DNA from 4 places in the Desulfofundulus thermocisternus DSM 10259 genome. Region 3 is predicted to be linked to each of the others. Evidence: riboswitches for the same ligand, from Rfam matches in the RefSeq annotation. Region 3 holds a riboswitch; each other region holds the start of a gene.

Region 1 (3,185 bases), on a different contig from region 3:
GTCTGGTTCGGCATTCTTACCATCCCTGTCAAAGTAGTTCTTACCTATGTATGCCTGATGAGTAAGAATCTGTCTGACAGTAGCGTTTGACCAGTGCTTGACGTATTCCCCTTTTTGGCCTCTCTTTCCTCTGACTCCGACACGAACTCCACGGACAGCGGAAGGAGGAAGGACACCCATCTGTGTTAACTTATCAGCAATAGCCTCCATTCCCAGTGGTTTTCCTGTTTCGTCACCGTAAACGTACCAATGATAAATCAGCCTGACAATTCTTGCTTCTTCCTCATTAATCTCGAACTCTCCGGTCACTGGGTTTTTCCTGTAGCCGTATAGGACATGACCACCCGGGAACTGACCCAACCGTGCCTTTTGGTACTTTCCCATCTTCATCCTTTCGGTAATCATTTCTCTTTCCAGTTGAGCGAAAAAAGCAATTATCTGCATTACAGCTTTTCCAATAGCTGTGGTAGTATCAAACTGTTCCTGTATGCTGGTGAAACCTATCCCGTTCTTCTCAAAGGCGTCATCGAGGAGGTAGAGGGTATCTTTTAAGTTGCGGCTCAACCTATCTAGCTTCCAGACAACTACGACATCGAACTTTCCAAAGTGAATGTCTTCGAGTAATTGCTGCAATTCAGGCCTCTCCATAGAAGCACCGCTGTAGCCGTCATCCCGGTAAATCCTTACAAGCTCCCATCCTTGAAGCTCACAGTATTTCTTGATTGCTTGGGCCTGAGCTTCAAGAGAGTAGCCGTGCTGAGTCTGTTCTTCTGTACTTACTCTAATGTAGCCTACAGCCTTAGTCACAATGGGACACCTTCTTCCACAGGCTGCTCCCTAGCTCTCTTCTGGAGCATGTTGAAAATAGCTAGTTCAGCGCAGTAGAGCGCAACATCTTCTCGTCTGATGAACCAGCGGTCAATTCCATCCGGGCCTCGTCTCTTGATACCCGGCAGTTTCTTGTCTCGGAGGAGATTAGCGACCGCAATGGGCGAAATTCCGAGAATTTCAGCCGCTTCATTGGTAGTAAGTAACTTATTCACCAGATTTCACCTCCTATGTTATTATTATAGGATGTATGTTAGGAACTTAAAAGAGGGCTTCCAAATTTTTCTACAATATTCTACGGCCAATTTTGGTAAAAAAATCCCATATCTATTACCATCATATTCACGGGATGGACAAGTTATTCACCCTTTCATCAAACCGAAAGATTTTTTGACGAAAGGTGTCTGAAAAAGACGATGAGTTCCTTGCCAGTATATGGAACTATTTTAACCCACCATTCGTCTTATTAAATAGACAGGTTGAGGGAGGTGAGGGTTCCGCGCTCTTTGACGAAAACTAAATACTTTGGCGTTAAAGGCAAACCCATTGAAAAATGGGGACGTAAAGCTACAGGGTCTAAGGTGCCCACAGGCACTATGACAGCCTGGCTGCCGCTGCTCTAGAAGTCTAAGACCTGCCCTCTGCCAAGGTGTGGTAGGTCTTTTTGTCTCTAGAAGAGGGTGATACCATTTGCAAAGAAAGCCAAAGCTCCGAGAACTGATTGACCTGGCGAAGAGTGGTAATGAGGAAGCTATGACCCAGGTCGTTAAACGTTTCATTCCCATCGTCAAGAAATACAGCCGTCAACTAGGTTACGAGGAAGCCTGCTCCGATTTGGTGACTTGGATAATAGAAGCCGTTTACCGCTACCAGCCAAATACCACGTGGGGTAGGGATGAGCTGAATCGATACTTCTCACGTAAGAGCGGTTACTAAGAGTAACTCAAAAAATTTTTTCGGTAGGGGGTTATTAAAATGACCCCCTATTTTCTCTTTATGAAGTAGAGGGCAGGATAGACAAGCTGAAAGGAGGTGGACAGTGATGGCTTCCTACACCTGACGCCTGTGAAGATGACCTTGAAGAAGCCCGGATTATGGCCTGGTTTATAACCGGCCTGCGTCACGAGGCTATCAGGCTAGCGAAAAAGCAAAAACGGCTACGGGAGCGCGAACTGCTAATCCTCAACGACCTATTCAGCCAAGACGCCGAAGATGAAGAAACAGAGAGGCTCGATACCGTAGCCGCCATATGTGACACCCTTACCGCAGTAGAGGATTCGCTATTCCTCCAGGAAGCCCTCTCGTTGCTAACGCCGCAGCAGCAGAAGGTCATCAAGGCAACGATCCTGGAGGGACACACAGAGCAGGAGGTAGCTGCAGAACTCGGAATGTCACAACCCGCAGTGCACCAGATGAAAGAGCGAGCGCTGAAAAAGTTGAGAAAACATTTTGTCCTGGACGAGCCCACCGCCAAGTAGAGCCTCATCCAGGACGGACGACCCCATACCCAGAGGCGGAAGTAGAATGTCTTGTTTCGTAAATCTTTAAGTTAGGAGGGAACATTTATGCCCTATGACTATGCTTACCGCAGGATAAAGACTTCCTCGACTGGTTATCGGAAAATCGAGGCAACAATTACTTTACCGTCACTGAGTGACGTAGCTCTGGGAACAGGTGCTGCATTGTATGAATACCTCGGCTGTGATGGCTCAACCTTCGACTTTGAATTTGGTTTTGGATTAAAACCATCTGAAGGCTATAGTACACAATATGGTATCTACCGTAGTATTTATGTAGGTGGGAGCGATTGGCAGTGGATATCAGGTTATACCTTTAGTCCAGGTTCGACATATAGGCTATTAATTGCTGCTGAAGACGGCTATATTAAATGCTATGTCTATAGTTCTAGCGGTACACTTTTATATTATAACGAGTTTACAGTTAATGGAATTAGATACGACGGTTCTGGACAAAAAGTTCGACGTGTCTCCACCTTATTGGTACCTTCTGGGGGCTCGGCTAACGCTAACAATAACCGGTGGACAACCACGCTAGTTGGAACGCCTACCACTTTTGTTAATGCGACTCCTTCTAACTGCGTAGCAACAAATGAAACGAGTCCTTCTGGGCAACCGTGGATATCAGTAACTACCTATAATGCTTATTACAACGAGAATATAAACCTTGACATCCGTTAAAAACTCCCAGCGCACCGTTAATATGGTGCGCTCTCCTTTGTTTATCAGGAATCTTTTTGCGGTATTTATCTTATATCCAACTTTGACCATTCCAGGAAAGCTTCAGCTATCTTTTGAAGTTGATCGGAGGCATCAGGATGGTCAAAAATAATAGCGTTA
Region 2 (3,185 bases), on a different contig from region 3:
TGCCATCGCTGAAGAAAGCATTTCCTTCCCTGTCGGCAATGCCCAGTTGTTTGAAGCCCAGGCTTTCCGCCCTTTTCCACTCCTCGCGCAGGGCCTGCAGTTTTTCCTCCAGAGTGGCCTCCCGGCCACCCCACCTGCCGCGGATGACGTTCCTGCTGGCTATGCTTTCAACCGCATATATTCGCGCCTGGATACGGTTGTCCAGTGTTTCGGCAGCCTGCCTGGCCGTCTTAAGCAGGGCCTCCTGGCTCTGTTCCTGCAGGGCCTGTTCGGCGTAATGCTCGCTCACCAGCCCCAGCACCAGGCAACCCATGAGCACTATAAAGCCGAAGAAAACAGCCATTCTGATCCGCAGGCTTCCCGCAAGCTGTCCCGTAAGTCTTCCCTTCATCCCTGTCTGCAGCCGCCCCTGCACCGTGACGGCAAGCAGGAACAGCGCCGCCAATCCTCCTTCCTTACAATTTTGCTTCTTCAGGCAGTAACCGGAACCGGCAGATCCCGTTTAAGGGTATAGAAACAACCGTTCCCCGGTCTTAAACTTCTATATTTTTATTTCGGCATAATTCAGGGTTACTTGAGCCCGCTGCCAGAGCTTATAGCCTTTTTTTAAACCATAAAAATAGCCGGCAGTTGTGACGGCCGGCTTTAAATAAAACGCTAAAATAATTTTAGTTGCTGGTGCCCTAAACCACCAGCTCATCGGCCAGCTTCTTTAGCCGCGCGGATACCGCCGTCAGCTCATTCACCGAAGCGTTGATTTCCTGCGACGAAGCGGCCTGCTCCTGCACCGCGGCAGACAACTGGGTAATTGAATCCGTCAGCTCCAGAACGGACTGCTGCACCTCCTGCAGGGTCTCCAGGATTTCCCTGGCCGAGCGCTGGGTATCCTGGGATAACTTGCGTATTTCCCCGGCCACCACGTTGAAACCCCGCCCGGCATCGCCCACCCGGGCCGCTTCGATGGCCGCGTTCAACCCCAGCAGGTGGGTTTGCTCGGCAATTTCCTCGATGAGGTTGACAATGCCGTCGGTTTTCTTGATTTCATCCCTGATCTTCTGCGCGCTGCTGTTCAGGTTTTCCGTTGTTGCCGCCACTTCTTCCGAGGTGGCGGAAAGGTTGGAGGTAGCCATGGCTATCTGGTTGATCTGGCTGTCCATTTCCTGCGACATTGCAATCAGATTTTCCTGGCGGGTGATGGGGGTGGTCATGCCAATGGTGCCGATTACTTTACCTGTACCGGGATCGGTAATGGGGTAGGAAACGCCGATGTAAGGTATGCCGTAGACCTCCTTCCCCGTCCGCCTGGCCTGCCTGCGGCCGGTGCGCAGGGTCAGGGCGGTTACGCTGCCTTCATTGATGGTGTCACCCGCCTTTAAAGAAAGGCCCACCTGACCGGGGTCGCAGTAAATATACCGCTCCAGGTCCGATACATAAATTCCCATCTCTTCCCCCAGCATCCCCTTGATAAAGGGGGCCAGCTTCAGGGCGCATTTTAAAAGGTCGGGCTCCGCCTGCTCCGCCCGGCGTTCACCCCCGTTATCGCCGGCAGCTGCAGCGGGTTCCACCGGCTCGACCGCTGGAGGTGGAGATATTTCTTCCGGTTGAGCTTTCTTGTTTTTAAATGAAAGCAGGTTCACTAAAGAACACTCCCCTTTCTTTTATCCGCAATCACATCTGACGCTGATGAGATATATCACCAACCTGAAGGAAAACAAGAACATGGGGCAGAACAGGAAGAAACAAACTGGAGGTAGAAAATAAAGCCCCCCTTCCAGGAACGCAAACAAAGAAAAAACTACAGGGAGAAAAGCATCCTGCCCCGTAGTTACTTTTCTCCCCTGCAACCCAGCCGTCATAGCTCCCCGCTAAAAAGCGTCCTGCGGGAAACCTTAGACCTGTGGCTTTGCGTCCCCGGCTTTCGCGCGGGTTTGCCCTCCGAGGTTAAACTTTATTCGCTATTTTTCTACTTATTTCATAATTAATTCTATTGAACCAGCACAATTTTCCTGTGTCAAGTAAATAATGTCATTTTATGTCGAACAGCAATAGTTTGCAGCTTCCACACCAAAACAAAAAGCCCCGTTTTCCGGGGCTCCCGTTTTTCTGGTGGGCGCGGTAGGGATTGAACCTACGACCTCTTGAATGTGAGTCAAGCGCTCTCCCACTGAGCTACGCGCCCATTTGAAGTTTTACCGTTGCAGGTGTTATTTTAACACATTTGCCGGCCGGGTGCAAGGGGGGCCGGCCTGTTTTTTTATTCCCGGACAGGCGGGGCGCACAGGTATCAGCTCCTTACAATTACGGGGCAGCCGGGAATTATTTCCTTCCCCTCCCCAACCACCGGCACCACCTCACAGGTGTTCAGGGAAGCGCACCAGTCCAGGTCGGCCGCCAGGCCCATGCTGAAAAGCTTGCGCCCGTGCAGGGAATGGTCAAAAGCTCGCCGGGGGTTGTCTTTATAGGCCAGGGCCAGGTGTAGGGCAGCCACGGCAAAGTCGGACAGATCCAGCCCGGACGCTCCGGGAGTAGAGCAGTACAACCAGCCCGGATCCGCCATTTTCACCATCTCCAGCACCACCATTCCAGCCCCCAGGGCATCTTCCAGGGAAAACTCGCCCTGCGTGCCGGCGCAGGCCAGGGTTACGTCCCTGCCCAGCCGGCAGACCTCCCGGGCCACCGCCCGGGCATTGAGCAGGCTTCCCACCAGCACCGTACCGGCTCTTCCTGCCGCAAGATTCAGGGCGCGGGTGCCGTTGCTGGTGGTGAGAACCAGCATCCTGCCGCCAACCACTTCCGGCCGGAACTCCAGCGGGGAGTTGCCGTGAGGAAAGCCGGGAATTTTTTCGCCGCCCCGTTCACCGGCCAGCAGTACCGGTATATTCTCCCCGGCCAGCCTGGCTGCAACCTCCTGTGCTTCCGCCGGGTCGACAACGGTCACCACACCCCGGCAACCATGGGCCAGGGCGGTAACTATGGTGCTGGTAGCTCTCAAAACATCAAAAACCACCGCCGTACCCCCGGCCAGAACGGCCTGTTCCAGGCTTTCAGCTGTTGGATAAAGGGTCACACGCATATTTAAACCTCCACGCGTTAATATTATACTGTTTCCTATCCCGGGCGGCAAGAAAATATTCTCCAGCGGTTTCCAAACTAATGAAAGCCCGTACGCTCAAAAGAAGGGTTTT
Region 3 (3,185 bases):
CCCAGGCTCTGGGCGGGTTCGGGCGGTTGGAACCAAAATGGCTGGAAACGAGCGAAAGAATTTCGAAGTGAGGTTCCACAGAATTAACAATATCCCTGGCCGTCCTCTGTGGCGGACCCGGGCCTTCTCGCCGCTCATCGGCGTTGCCGATAATACTCAGCCACAGGCCATCCTCTTCTAAATGGGCGGCCACCTTTTCCGCAAAGCTCTCCCGTTCCTCACCGGAATTCAATGAATGAAAACAACCTCTATCAAATGCAAAACCAAACGGCGCCCCTGTAATTTTGTTTGTGAAGAAGTCAATTACCATAAAGGTACACCGGACATTGGCTTTTGAAGCTTTCTCTACTGCCTTTCCTATTGCAATTTCCGATGTATCAACGCCTGTCACATCGAAGCCGTTCCGGGCAAGCCAGATGGAATTATCACCAGTTCCGCAACCGATATCCAGTGCTTTACATGGTTTTATGGCCATTGCAGTCACAGTCTGAATAAGGTTAAAATCAGGTTTGCCAATATCCCAGGGAGTATCGCCCGTTTCATATCTTTTCTTATAACCTTCCTTTACCGTCATCCCCGTTCACCTGGCTCAAAAAGCTCACAATACCCAACAACGGTTAGTTATTGTGAACCCGACCCTCCTATTGACCAGGTTTTCCCCCCTTTCCGGATCAATCCCTCATAGGTAGGCTCGGAACAGGGCCGCCGCCCGGGGGCACAGGAACCTTACGGGTAGTTTCAATCCCTTTTAGAAAGTTTTTCCACGGCATAAAGGTACCTGATTTGTTCGTAAAGATTAATTTCAATCACTTCCCTTCTCCCCCCTGACCCGGATGAATGTACATCCAGTATAGGGGATTGTTGAAGGAAGTGGATCAGTTTTAGAGTAGCAATTTCGCCAAAGTGGATCAGTTTCACAGTATCATTTTGTCTACCACGGCTCCCAGGGTGGATCAGTTTGACAATGTCACAGGGGCTAAAAATGGATCAGTTTTATAGTAGCAAATACACTAAACGACAACCGTATCGAAATGGCGCAGGTGGAGGCCTGCAAGGAGTTGTTCCAACGCTGGTCTCTCCATTGAAGCGCCACTGTATCCATCATCGCGGTAAATCCGTAATAGTTCCCAACCTTGAATTTCGCAGTATTTCTTTATTGCTTCGGTTTGGGCTTCCAGGGAGTAACCGTGCTGAGTCTGTTCTTCTGTGCTTATCCTTACATATCCAATGGCTCTACTCACAATGGGACACCTTCCTCCGCAGCTTGCCTTCTAATTCTGGCTTTGTGCTGGAGCATATTGAAGATAGCCAACCCGGCGCAGTAGAGAGCAACGTCTTCCCGTCTGATGAACCAGCGGTCAATTCCATCCGGGCCTCGTCTCTTGATACCTGGTAGTTTCTTATCCCGGAGGAGATTAGCAACTGCTACGGGCGATATTCCGAGGATTTCAGCCGTTTCATTTGTAGTAAGTAGCTCGTTCACCAGATTTCACCTCCTATGTTATTATTATAGGATGTATGTTAGGAACTTAAAAGAGGGCTTCCAAAATTGTCTACAATATTCTACAGCCAATTTTGGTAAAGAAATCCCATATCTATTACCATCATATTCACGGGATGGACAAGTTATTTGCCTTTTCTATCATAAGGAATGTTGATAAACGACATTAGAAAAAGACGATGACTTCTTTCCAGTATATGGTACCATTTTGACCTACCATTCGTCTTAATAAATAGACGGATGTAAGGAGGTGAAGGTTCCGCGCTTCTCCAACGAAAACCGAATACCTACGTTAAGGGCAAACCCATTGAAAAATGGGGACGTAAAGCTACAGGGTCTAAGGTGCCCACAGGCACTATGACAGCCTGGCTGCCGCTGCTCTAGAAGTCTAAGACCTGCCCTCTGCCAAGGTGTGGTAGGTCTTTTTGTCTCTAGAAGAGGGTGATACCATTTGCAAAGAAAGCCAAAGCTCCGAGAACTGATTGACCTGGCGAAGAGTGGTAATGAGGAAGCTATGACCCAGGTCGTTAAACGTTTCATTCCCATCGTCAAGAAATACAGCCGTCAACTAGGTTACGAGGAAGCCTGCTCCGATTTGGTGACCTGGATAATAGAAGCCGTTTACCGATACCGACCAAATACCACGTGGGGTAGGGATGAGCTAAACCGGTACTTCTCCCGTAAAAGCGACTATCAGAAATAACTCAAGAATTTTTTTTGGTAGGGGGGTATTAAAACGCCCCCCTATTTTCTCTTTATGTAGTAGAGGGCAGGTTAGACAAGCTGGAAGGAGGTGGACAATGATGGCTCCCTACACCTGACATCTACGACGACGTTGAAGAAGCCCGGATTATGGCTGATAAAGACATTAATCCTATTTATTCAGAACTAATTGACTACCTCGTTTGGTGCCAAATAAAAGGTGTTACGCCTAGTGAATATACATGTGCCCGATTTATAGCAGATGCTGGATACGGTGGCCCGGACCACGACGCTTACTATAATAACTTAGTAGCTTGGATGGATACACTATGTAACTTAAGCGATTTTTGTTAACAGTAAGTGCCTGGTCTGCTACGCGACCAGGCACTTTTATAATCCCGTATGTAAGCGTAATAGAAGGTCGACCTCTTTTTTGAGCCATTGTCCATAACCGGGCAAATAGTAAAGATCCCATTTAGTTTGGTTATCTGGGTTTTGGATTCCGAAATAGGCATCATTCACATTATCCGGATTTATATAGATAATTAAGTCCTTGTGAGCAAGATCATTTATTCCCTGCTTCGGCCTATATGGCTCATAAATAAGGCGAACCGAGCAAAAGACATCCTTCATTTTATCCCCGTTTTTTAGGTCTTTATCAAGTTCTTTTGACTCCACTTGTTTAACTTCTGGTTGTATTCCGGCACCGCCCCGCAGGGCTACCCATAACAAATCCCGCACGTCTAAGATTATGCCTGATTCTTTCAACGTGAGCGGATTAAAAGGGAAAACGTCATTACCTCTTTTGACAATAATTTGAGTGAGTTTCTTTTCGGTAGGAGTCTGGGAATGAGGATTAGAAGCAGCCTGGATTTGTTGAGTAATTTGTGAATTTGTCGGCGGGGGAACATTCATGTTTTCAGCCTTGTTTTCCCTTTTTATTAGTGCGCAAGCAGGAATAGTAATAGTAAAAATAGTTATA
Region 4 (3,185 bases), on a different contig from region 3:
AAAAAATGCATTTCCTGCCGCAGTTGCGAGGTGCAGTGCAAGATTAATAAGGGGCTCGCCACAGGACCCAGGCCTGGAAAAATTATTACGGCGGGTCCTGCCACCAGAAACGGCCGGATCATGGCAAAGTATGTTTTCACAACCTGCCGCCATTGTGAAGACCCTTTCTGCGTCCAGGCCTGCCCGGTGGGGGCCGTTCAGAAACGCCCCAGCGACGGTATCGTATTTATCGACCAGGAACTATGTGTGGGCTGCCAGAGTTGCATCATGGCCTGCCCCTGGGGCGCCCCCCAATGGGACGAAGAAAAAGGGGTGGTTGTAAAATGTGATTACTGCAAGGATCGCCTTGACGCCGGTCTCGAACCGGCCTGCGTTACCGCCTGTCCCACCGGCAGCCTCATTTTTATTTCCACGGAAAATATACCGTCCATCAAAAGAGAGCAGATCATCCGCAGGAGGATGAATGGCAGGGCGGTTAATGCCATCTGGTAATATATCTACTAAATATAACTAACAATATCTTCTAGTTCCCTTCTCTTTGGCCGGCGGGCCGGATCATCGGCCGGGTAACCCACGGGGATAATGGCCACCGGTCTGAACTGCGGGGGAATCTCCAGGCATTCCCTCACCTGGTCCTCGTTAAAAGCTCCCACCCAGCAGGTTCCCAGGCCCAGGGCGCTAGCGGTAAGCAGGATATTCTGGATGGCGGCAGCCGTGTCCTGAATACAGTAAAGCTTACGCCCCCGTTCACCGTAAACCCGGGCCGAACGTTCCGGCTCGGCACAAACCACGATCACCACGGGAACCTGGGTAATGAAGCGCTGGTTTAAAGCTGCCCGGGCCAGAGCTTCTTTCTTTTCCTGCCGGGTAACCACGTAAAAAAACCAGGGTTGCAGGTTACCCGCCGACGGGGCCCAGCGGGCCGCCTCCAGGAGCTGATCCAGCAATGCCTCCGGCAACGGATCCGGCCGGTAATGGCGGACGGAGTAACGACCCCTCACCAGGGAAAGTATCGTGGACATGAATTCCCCTCCTCAAGGGATGGCGATAAAGTTTTAATTATAATTATATACGTGTGCGCGTAAATCCACACACTTACCGGATGAATCTATACCCTGCTCTTACCTGACCACCATTACCGGGCAGGGGGCCAGATGCAGCACCTTGTGGCTTACGCTGCCCAGAAACAGCGACTTGAGATCACCAAAGCCACGGCTGCCAATGATAATGAGATCAAAACACCCTTCCGCAGCCAGGCGGCAGATAGCCTCGGCTGCATCTCCCCGCTCCACTGCTTTGTTTACGGTCAGGCCTTCTGCCTGAAATATTTCTTCTACGGCGGCAAAGACCTTTTCCGCCCGGGCCTCTATTTCCTGATCCAGTTCTTTTTGCTGCAACCACGTGCACGACCCCGGCTCGGGAAAAATTTTATAACAGGAAGGCCCCACATATAATGCTGTTACCGAAACTCCGGGATTAAGTTTGCTCAAACGCAAAGCCGTCCTGGCTGCACGCAGTGAATTCTCCGAACCATCCACGGCCAGAAGTATTTTCATACTGGCCTTAACCTCCCCAAGCAATCCTTATTTGCACGATCTTCTACATTCCCGGAGAAAAACCTGCATTTATAAAAAATATAATTAAAACCAATTATACCTCTATTGTCTAAACGAGGGATTTGTACTATAATTAACTATGCCTAATAGTCAAATTAAATAAATTCTGGTACTTTCGGGTTGGGCAAACCGGGTGAAAGCCCGGGACGCTAAAGCCATGGGTCTAAGGTCCTTTCCAGGACTATGATCGCCAGGCTGCAACGGTACCGACTGCCGGGGGGGGTAGTCACTTGACTACCCCCCTTTAACTTTGCCTGAAATTAGTCACATCCTTGTGCTCAACGGAGGTGGTTTCCTTAAACGTAGTAAGACCGGACGATTGTCGAAACAATATGAAAGAAAGGAGATGGGAAATTTGACCCCTCAAACGCAGGTTATTTTAGCTACGTCCGTCTTTTTACTTACCTATGCTATAATTATTTCGGAAAAGATTCACCGTACCGTGGCTGCTTTTTGCGGTGCGGCGATAGTCATACTGGCCGGCATTATTACCCCGGAACTGGCCGTCCATTACATCGACTGGAATACCATCGGCCTTTTAACGGGCATGATGATTATCGTGGGCGTTACCCGTGAAACGGGGATCTTTGAGTACCTGGCCATCAAGGCGGCCAAAATGGCCCGGGGGGAGCCCCTGCGCATTCTGGCCGCCCTTGCCCTGGTCACGGCCGTACTTTCTGCCCTGCTGGACAATGTGACCACGGTACTCCTCATCGTGCCCGTTACATTTGCCATCGCCCACAAACTAAAGGTAAGTCCCCTGCCCTTCTTAATTTCTGAAATTATTGCTTCCAACATTGGGGGAACGGCAACCCTGATCGGAGACCCGCCCAACATCATGATTGGCAGCGCCGTAGGGCTCGGCTTTATGGATTTTGTGATTAACCTTACCCCGGTGGTGGTTGTAATTTATGTTACAACCATTTTCATCCTGCGCCTCATTTACCGCCGGGACCTGGTTACAAACCCTGAGAATCAAAAAAGTATCCTGGAGCTTAATGAATGGGACGAAATTAAAGACGCCGCGTTGCTGAAACCCTGCCTCTGGGTTTTGGGTTTAACCATTGCCGGGTTTGCCCTGCACCAGTTCCTGCACCTGGAGAGCTCGGTGATCGCCATGGCCGGGGCGGCCCTGTTGCTGGTAATCACCCGTTCCGACCCGGAACATGCCCTGCACGCCGTAGAATGGCCGGTTATCTTCTTCTTTATCGGCCTGTTTGCCCTGGTGGGAGCGCTGGAAGAAGTAGGGGTCATTGAAACCATCGCCCATTTTGCCCTGGAGGTTACCGGGGGAGAACTCCTGCCGGCGGGCCTTTTGATTGTCTGGCTTTCGGCCCTGGCCTCGGCCTTTGTGGACAACATCCCCTTTGTGGCGACCATGATTCCTTTAATTCAGGACATGGGCCGCCTGGGAGGTATCGAAAACCTCAATTTCCTGTGGTGGTCCCTTTCCCTGGGAGCCTGCCTGGGTGGCAACGGTACCATCATCGGTGCTTCGGCCAACGTGGTAGTGGTGGGCATGGCTGAAAAGAGGGGTACGCCCATCAGCTTCCTGGGTTTCTTTAAAGT

Evidence for each region. A riboswitch is a leader RNA that binds a small molecule or an ion and turns the genes downstream of it on or off. The one in region 3 is predicted to bind cyclic di-GMP.
Region 1: linked by a shared signal. The riboswitch ahead of BR83_RS17900 (helix-turn-helix domain-containing protein) and the one ahead of BR83_RS15950 (helix-turn-helix domain-containing protein) in region 3 are both predicted to bind cyclic di-GMP.
Region 2: linked by a shared signal. The riboswitch ahead of BR83_RS0109185 (methyl-accepting chemotaxis protein) and the one ahead of BR83_RS15950 (helix-turn-helix domain-containing protein) in region 3 are both predicted to bind cyclic di-GMP.
Region 4: linked by a shared signal. The riboswitch ahead of BR83_RS0101645 (ArsB/NhaD family transporter) and the one ahead of BR83_RS15950 (helix-turn-helix domain-containing protein) in region 3 are both predicted to bind cyclic di-GMP.

What each region holds. Positions count from the first base shown of each region.
Region 1 is NZ_JMLG01000041.1:578-3,762, forward strand. It holds gene BR83_RS16515 (recombinase family protein) at 1-807, opposite strand, end outside; gene BR83_RS0113875 (helix-turn-helix domain-containing protein) at 804-1,043, opposite strand; cyclic di-GMP riboswitch class I at 1,355-1,444, shown strand; gene BR83_RS17900 (helix-turn-helix domain-containing protein) at 1,519-1,764, shown strand; gene BR83_RS16125 (sigma-70 family RNA polymerase sigma factor) at 1,923-2,306, shown strand; gene BR83_RS17235 (hypothetical protein) at 2,394-3,026, shown strand; gene BR83_RS0113890 (copper amine oxidase N-terminal domain-containing protein) at 3,092-3,185, opposite strand, start outside.
Region 2 is NZ_JMLG01000010.1:43,747-46,931, reverse strand. It holds gene BR83_RS0109195 (methyl-accepting chemotaxis protein) at 1-445, opposite strand, end outside; gene BR83_RS0109185 (methyl-accepting chemotaxis protein) at 684-1,637, opposite strand; cyclic di-GMP riboswitch class I at 1,837-1,943, opposite strand; tRNA gene BR83_RS0109180 (tRNA-Val) at 2,105-2,179, opposite strand; gene BR83_RS0109175 (2-phosphosulfolactate phosphatase) at 2,285-3,073, opposite strand.
Region 3 is NZ_JMLG01000027.1:22,522-25,706, forward strand. It holds gene BR83_RS0112595 (class I SAM-dependent methyltransferase) at 1-574, opposite strand, end outside; gene BR83_RS17885 (recombinase family protein) at 1,011-1,241, opposite strand; gene BR83_RS0112605 (helix-turn-helix domain-containing protein) at 1,238-1,483, opposite strand; cyclic di-GMP riboswitch class I at 1,789-1,878, shown strand; gene BR83_RS15950 (helix-turn-helix domain-containing protein) at 1,953-2,204, shown strand; gene BR83_RS16490 (hypothetical protein) at 2,594-3,185, opposite strand, start outside.
Region 4 is NZ_JMLG01000001.1:306,934-310,118, forward strand. It holds gene BR83_RS0101630 (4Fe-4S dicluster domain-containing protein) at 1-492, shown strand, start outside; gene BR83_RS0101635 (nitroreductase family protein) at 501-1,022, opposite strand; gene BR83_RS0101640 (universal stress protein) at 1,122-1,556, opposite strand; cyclic di-GMP riboswitch class I at 1,730-1,819, shown strand; gene BR83_RS0101645 (ArsB/NhaD family transporter) at 1,972-3,185, shown strand, end outside.